3 regions of the Pseudomonas sp. LBUM1655 genome follow, and region 2 is predicted to be linked to each of the others. Evidence: predicted binding sites of a transcription regulator. Region 2 holds the regulator's gene; each other region holds the start of a gene.
The links. The regulator FliA, encoded in region 2, starts transcription of late flagellar genes. The targets are predictions, from matches to a motif close to CTAAAGTTTNNNNNNNNNNNGCCGNTAA.
Positions count from the first base shown of each region.

Region 1: the regulator FliA is predicted to act here: its motif matches at 1,151-1,178, upstream of ACA074_RS13675 (methyl-accepting chemotaxis protein).
Region 3: the regulator FliA is predicted to act here: its motif matches at 1,190-1,217, upstream of ACA074_RS20985 (methyl-accepting chemotaxis protein).

Region 1 covers NZ_CP166801.1:3,058,720-3,060,986, reverse strand. Annotated here, with positions in the region: gene ACA074_RS13685 (DUF1294 domain-containing protein) at 1-173, opposite strand, end outside; gene ACA074_RS13680 (undecaprenyl-diphosphate phosphatase) at 170-1,000, opposite strand; gene ACA074_RS13675 (methyl-accepting chemotaxis protein) at 1,306-2,267, shown strand, end outside.
Region 2 covers NZ_CP166801.1:1,783,079-1,785,345, forward strand. Annotated here, with positions in the region: gene fleN (flagellar synthesis regulator FleN) at 1-645, shown strand, start outside; gene fliA (RNA polymerase sigma factor FliA) at 642-1,382, shown strand; gene ACA074_RS07995 (chemotaxis response regulator CheY) at 1,549-1,920, shown strand; gene ACA074_RS08000 (protein phosphatase CheZ) at 1,938-2,267, shown strand, end outside.
Region 3 covers NZ_CP166801.1:4,693,280-4,695,546, reverse strand. Annotated here, with positions in the region: gene ACA074_RS20990 (transporter) at 33-1,055, opposite strand; gene ACA074_RS20985 (methyl-accepting chemotaxis protein) at 1,331-2,267, shown strand, end outside.

The DNA of each region.
Region 1 (2,267 bases), 1.3 Mb from region 2:
ACGACGCCATACGCCGCCAGCGGGACCAGCGAGATCCCGCGCAACCACATCGACAGCGATCCGAACACCGGCAGCGCGCAGACAATCAGCAGCACCAGCAGCTTCAGCTTGAGGTTTTGAATACTGCCACCGGACGGGCGACCTTCAGGGCGGCGTGCGCGGGAATCATTCATGGCTTGGCCGCCGACCAGTCCACCCAGCCAAACTGCCACGTCGCCAGAATGACCAGGCCGAACACGATCCGGTACCAGGCAAATGCCGCATAGCTGTGGCTGCCGATGAACTTGAGCAACCCACGCACGGCGATCATGGCGAAGATGAACGCGGTGACGAACCCGATGGCAAACACCGGGAAGTCCGCCGGCACAAACAGATCGCGGTACTTGTAGCCCGAGTAAACCGCAGCACCGACCATGGTCGGCATCGCGAGGAAGAACGAAAACTCGGTGGCTGTTTTGCGCGACAGGCCGAACAACAGGCCGCCAATGATCGTCGAGCCGGAACGCGACGTGCCGGGAATCATCGCCAGGCACTGGGCGAAACCGATTTTCAGCGCGTCCATCCAGCGAATCTCATCGACCGTTTCCGCGTGCACCTCATGCTGACGCTGCTCAGCCCACAACATGATGATGCCGCCCACCACCAGCGCAGCAGCGACGGTGATCGGGTTGAACAGGTACTCGTGGATCAGATCGGCAAAGATCACGCCCAGCACCACGGCGGGCAGAAAAGCGATCAGCAGGTTGGCGGTGAAACGCCGCGCGCTGGGTTGCGTCGGCAAGCCAACCACCACATCGAGAATCTTGCGACGAAACTCCCAGACCACCGCGAGGATCGCGCCGAGCTGGATGATGATGTTGAACGCCATGGCTCGTTCGCCGCCGAAGTCGAGCAAGTCGGCAACGATGATCTGGTGTCCGGTACTGGAAATGGGCAAAAACTCCGTCAGCCCTTCTACAACGCCTAGTATCAGTGCCTGCAAGGCCATCCAAAGATCCATCAATCCCCCAAAGAGCGATGCACGCCGGCATGCCCCGATAGTATTTTTCTTTCGTTCACTGCGATCAGCGTAGCTGGTTGTTGCTGTACCGATTCCGCGCACACAGGATCCACACGAAACAGTCAAAATTCCGTGAAATAGCAACTTGGATTCAGGTTTTCACGCGCGGGGCCGAAATCCTAACAGACAAGCCTTAATAGCGCTGCCGCGTTATACGACTTGGGTCGCGTATGCCCGCCCACGGAATCGTGGTTGGATGCTGGCGGTCGTTTATTACAAGAAAAAGAATCCGGAGTGACAGCGTTATGAACAGCTTGCGCAGTGTGTCGATCAGCCGACGCTTGTGGCTCATCTTGATTGTGGCGGTGGTCATGTTGCTGACCTTGGGCGTGTTGATGCTCAAGCAGATTCACGACGACCTGTATCAAGCCAAGGCCCAGAAAACCCAGCACGTGGTGCAGACCGCCAGTGGTTTATTGACGTACTACCACGATCTGGAAACAGCTGGCACCCTGACCAAGGAAGCCGCGCAGAAACAGGCACTCACCGCCATTCGGGGCCTGCGTTACGACCAGAGCGACTATTTCTGGATCAACGACCTCACGCCCGTCATGGTCATGCACCCGACCAATCCCAAGCTTGAAGGCCAGAATCTCTCGGCGATCCGCGATCCGGATGGCTTTGCCGTGTTTAACGAAATGGTCGCCATCGCCAAGAGCAAAGGCGCCGGCATGGTCGATTACCGGTGGCCGAAACCGGGCGCCAGTGAGCCGGTGGCTAAAACCTCCTACGTGAAACTGTTCGAGCCTTGGGGCTGGGTGCTCGGTTCCGGCGTTTATGTCGATGATGTGCAGGCCGAATTTCAGGGCCAAATGATCAAGGCGACGGTGATCGGCCTGGTGATTGCCCTGATCATGGCATTGCTGGTCATCATGATCGCGCGCAGCATCGTGCGCCCGTTGCAGGAAACCGTGAACGCCATGGCCAACATCGCCAGCGGCGAAAGCGACCTCACCCGCAGCCTCGATACCCACGGCAAGGATGAAGTCACGGAACTCGCACATCACTTCAACGCCTTCACCGCCAAATTGCGCGGAGTGATTGGTGAGTTGCAGGTGTCGGCCAGTGCGCTGGGCCAGTCGTCCAGCGAACTGGGCAATGATGCTTCCCAGGCTCAGCAACGCAGCCAGCAGCAATCGCAACAGATGGAACTGGTGGCCACCGCAATCAACGAAGTGACCTACGGCGTGCAGGATGTGGCGAAAAA
Region 2 (2,267 bases):
CTGGCCGACGTGATCGAAGGCCGCTGCGAGCTGCGCGACGTTTTGTTGCAAGGCCCGGGCGGGATCCGCATCGTGCCCGCTGCGTCCGGCACTCAGAGCATGGTTCACCTCAGCCCGGCGCAACATGCCGGTCTGATTCAGGCCTTCAGTGACATCGGCGACAATCTCGACGTTTTGGTGATCGACACCGCTGCGGGTATTGGTGACTCGGTAGTCAGTTTTGTTCGCGCCGCGCAAGAAGTGTTGCTGGTGGTCTGCGACGAGCCGACCTCGATCACTGACGCTTACGCCCTGATCAAGTTGCTCAATCGCGATTACGGCATGAACCGCTTCCGCGTCCTGGCCAACATGGCCCAGAGCCCGCAAGAAGGTCGCAACCTGTTCGCCAAATTGACCAAGGTCACGGATCGTTTTCTTGACGTGGCCCTACAATACGTCGGCGCCGTGCCTTACGACGAAAGCGTGCGCAAGGCGGTGCAGAAGCAGCGTGCGGTCTATGAAGCCTTTCCGCGCTCCAAGTGCGCGCTGGCGTTCAAGGCGATCGCCCAGAAGGTCGACACCTGGCCGCTGCCTGCCAACCCGCGCGGCCACCTTGAGTTTTTCGTCGAACGCCTCGTGCAGCAAACGGCAGGGCCTGTGCTATGACCGCCAGCGGTATGAATTACTACAAGAAGTCGGCACGTGACGCGCAGTACGAATTGATCGAGCGTTACGCGCCACTGGTAAAACGCATTGCCTATCACCTGCTGGCGCGATTGCCGGCGAGTGTGCAGGTCGAGGATCTGATCCAGGCCGGGATGATCGGTCTGCTCGAAGTCTCGACCAAATATGACGCCAGCAAAGGCGCCAGTTTCGAAACGTACGCGGGCATTCGAATCCGCGGCGCGATGCTCGACGAAGTGCGCAAAGGGGACTGGGCGCCACGCTCGGTTCACCGCAACACCCGTATGGTCAGTGACGCGATTCGTGCAATTGAAGCTAAAACCGGCCGTGATGCTAAAGATCACGAGGTTGCGGCCGAACTCCAATTGAGTCTCGACGATTACTACGGGATTTTGAATGACACCCTGGGCAGCCGCTTGTTCAGTTTCGACGACCTGTTGCAGGACGGCGAACACGAAGGGCTGCACGAGGATGGCGCCAGTGCTCATCTTGAGCCGTCACGCGATCTGGAAGATGAACGCTTCCAGGCAGCGCTGGCGGACGCGATTGCCAATTTGCCGGAGCGTGAGCGACTGGTGTTGGCGCTGTACTACGACGAAGAGCTGAACCTCAAGGAGATCGGTGAAGTCCTTGGCGTCAGTGAATCGCGGGTCAGCCAGTTACACAGCCAGTGCGCGGCCCGTTTGCGGGGGCGTTTGGGGGAGTGGCGAGCGCGCTGAAGGCAGTGTGGGGACACTGCGAACGAGGCTGGTGCGGTGATAAACGGCACCGGTCTTGCTCTGTTGTGCTCCAGACAGTCTTCGAGTGCTGCGCCGATTGATTGAAGTGGCGCGTCCAGGTGCTGGGCGCGTTTAAGACTGCTTGGAGGTCGAATTGAACAAAGACATGAAAATCCTCATCGTTGATGACTTCTCAACGATGCGGCGGATCATCAAGAACCTGCTGCGGGATCTTGGGTTCACCAACACCGTAGAGGCCGACGATGGCGTCACCGCCATTCCGGTACTCAACAGCGGCAGCATCGACTTTCTGGTAACGGACTGGAACATGCCGGGCATGACCGGTATCGATCTGCTGCGTCACGTGCGTGCCGATGAAAAACTCAAGCACCTGCCAGTGCTGATGGTGACCGCTGAAGCCAAGCGCGAGCAAATCATCGAGGCCGCTCAGGCCGGTGTGAACGGCTACGTGGTCAAACCTTTCACGGCTCAGGCGTTGAAAGACAAAATCGAGAAGATTTTCGAACGCATCGGCTGATGACGCGCGGGGGAGCTATGGAGCATAACGAATCTTCACAGGGCGATTTTGAATCGACCCTGAAAAAACACGCGGTCGAACTGGTCGAGAGCCTTGAAAAAGGCAGGTTCGGCGACGCTGTGCAACTGATCCATGAGCTCAATCAGACCCGTGACCGCGGCCTGTATCAGGAAGTGGGCAAGCTCACACGCGAACTGCACAGTGCGATCGTCAACTTCCAGATCGATCCGCACATGCCGCAGGCCGAGGAAGTGTCGCAAATCACCGACGCCACCGAACGCCTGGGCTATGTGGTCAAGCTGACAGAAGCCGCGGCCAACCGCACCATGGATCTGGTGGAAAGCGCC
Region 3 (2,267 bases), 2.9 Mb from region 2:
TAGAAGTTGCCGCAGGCTGCGATCTTTTGCTCTTAATAATCCCCGCGTTTGCGAAACGCCCAGCGCCCGGCAATCACGGTAAACGTCGCCACCAGCGCGACCAATATCCAGAACCCCTCCGGATCTTGCGACAACGGCACGCCCCCCACATTCATCCCGAAGAAACCGGCAATGATATTGATCGGCAGCGCCAGCACCGTCACCACGGTCAGGGTGAACAGCGTGCGGTTGCTCTGTTCGTTGAGGTTGGCGGCGATTTCTTCCTGAAGCAGTTTGATCCGCTCGCCGAGGGCAGTGAGGTCGTTGATGATCAGCGCAAATTCCTCGGTGGATTTGCGCAACTCCTTGACGTCCTCCTTCTGCAACCACGGCGGCGGGCGATTGAGCAGACGCAGTAACGAACCCGGCTCCAGCGCCAACAGCCGCTGCAAACGCACCAGCACCCGTCGGTGGGCGCCGAGTTCGGCACGGTTGGTCGACAGCCGCGATGAGAGCAATTCGTCCTCGATCTGATCGACGCTGAGGCTGGTCTTGCGCACGATCTGCGTCAGCACTTCGCCCTGATCGCGCAGCAGGTGCACGAGCAATTCCGAAGGCGAGCGAAAGCGCTCACCGGCCTTCACCGACGAACGCAATTTATCCACCGAATGCAGCGGTTGCAGGCGCGCACTGACGATCAGTTTGCTGCGCACGCACACCCACAGCGTCGACACATCAGAAGAGACCATGCTGCTGAGGTTGAACACCACGTCGTTGACCACCGCCAGCAATGCCGAGTCGACATGTTCGATGCGCGTCGAACGCGAGCCTTCGTGCAGCGCCTCAAAAAACTCGTCGGGCAATTGCAGATGGCTTTTCATCCAGCGCTCGCACGCCGCGTGCGCCAGGTTCAGGTGCAGCCAGAGGAATGCGCCGCTGTCGCTGTCGTCCTGCAGGCAGCGCAGTGCCGTCGCCGAATCGACCTCGCGGCCACGCTCACCGGGCAGAAAACGAAAGCCGTAGAGCAAGCCAAACAGGTCAGGATCGCGATGACTGATATCGAGGCTGTGGTTCATGAAGGCTCGCTGCGAGGTTGGCGTGAGACAGGGAATTCACAGATTCACCTGAACCGCATCATCGCAATGTCACATGACGTTTGTGTGACGGCAAAATGACGTCAAATCAGCGACTTACCGGCGGTCGGATTTTTCTCAAGAAGCGCTCTGGAACGCCGATCACAGGTGCATTAGGTTGCGCGCCATTGGCCATGGGCCAAGGTTCGCTGACAGGGAAGTCCGCACCATTTCACGCTCGTTTCGGGCGTGCCTCATCCCTGTCTTGAGTACCTGCGATGCTGCAAAAATCCCTGAGAGCGCAAATTCTCGCCCTGCTGAGTGGCAGCCTGTTGGCGATGCTGTTGATCGCGCTGGCCTGTTTCCATTTCCTGTCCAACGGCGTGCAAAGCTACAGCCAGTTGATCGCAGGCCCCTTGCACACTTCGCAACTGATCGACGAAGCCAACCTGCAATTCAAGGTGCAGGTGCAGGAATGGAAAAACGTCCTGCTGCGCGGCAAGCAACCGGCAGACCTGGCCAAGTACTGGGGCCAGTTCGAAGACCGTCAGCGCGATGTGCAGAACATCCTCGGCGAATTGGCGAGCCAGAAAGGTATCGAGCCAAGTCTGAAAAACCGTATCGATCGTTTGCGCGACGAGCACCGTCAGTTGGGCGCTGCTTACCAGAAGGGTCGCGACGCCTATGTAGCGGCGGGCGGCGATCCAACGGCGGGAGACGTCGCTGTCAAAGGCGTCGACCGCGCGACCAGCGAGCAGATGAGCGAACTGGTGACCGAGTTGCGCAAACAGGGCACCGAGCAGTCGGCGCTGATCAGTGCCGAGGCTGATCGCACGGTATTGCTAGGCACCCTGGTGATGCTTGCTTCAAGTTTGTTGATTGGTCTGCTCAGCTTGTGGCTGGTCAACCGCAATCTGGTCGATCCGATCCGTAAGCTGATTGATTACGTGACCCAGTTGAGCCGAGGCAAATTGGCTGAGCGCGTCTCCAGCGACCGTCAGGATGAATTGGGCAACCTCGCCGCTGCCGCCAATACGCTGCGCGATTTCCTCGCTGAAACCTTCACCCGTTTGCAGCGCAGTGCCAGTGACCTGGACAGCGCCAGCGGCGAGTTGAACGCCATCGCCACCACCATGGCCGGCGGCACCAACGAGCAATTCAACCGCACCGATCAAGTGGCCACGGCAATGAACGAAATGTCTGCCACCGCCCAGG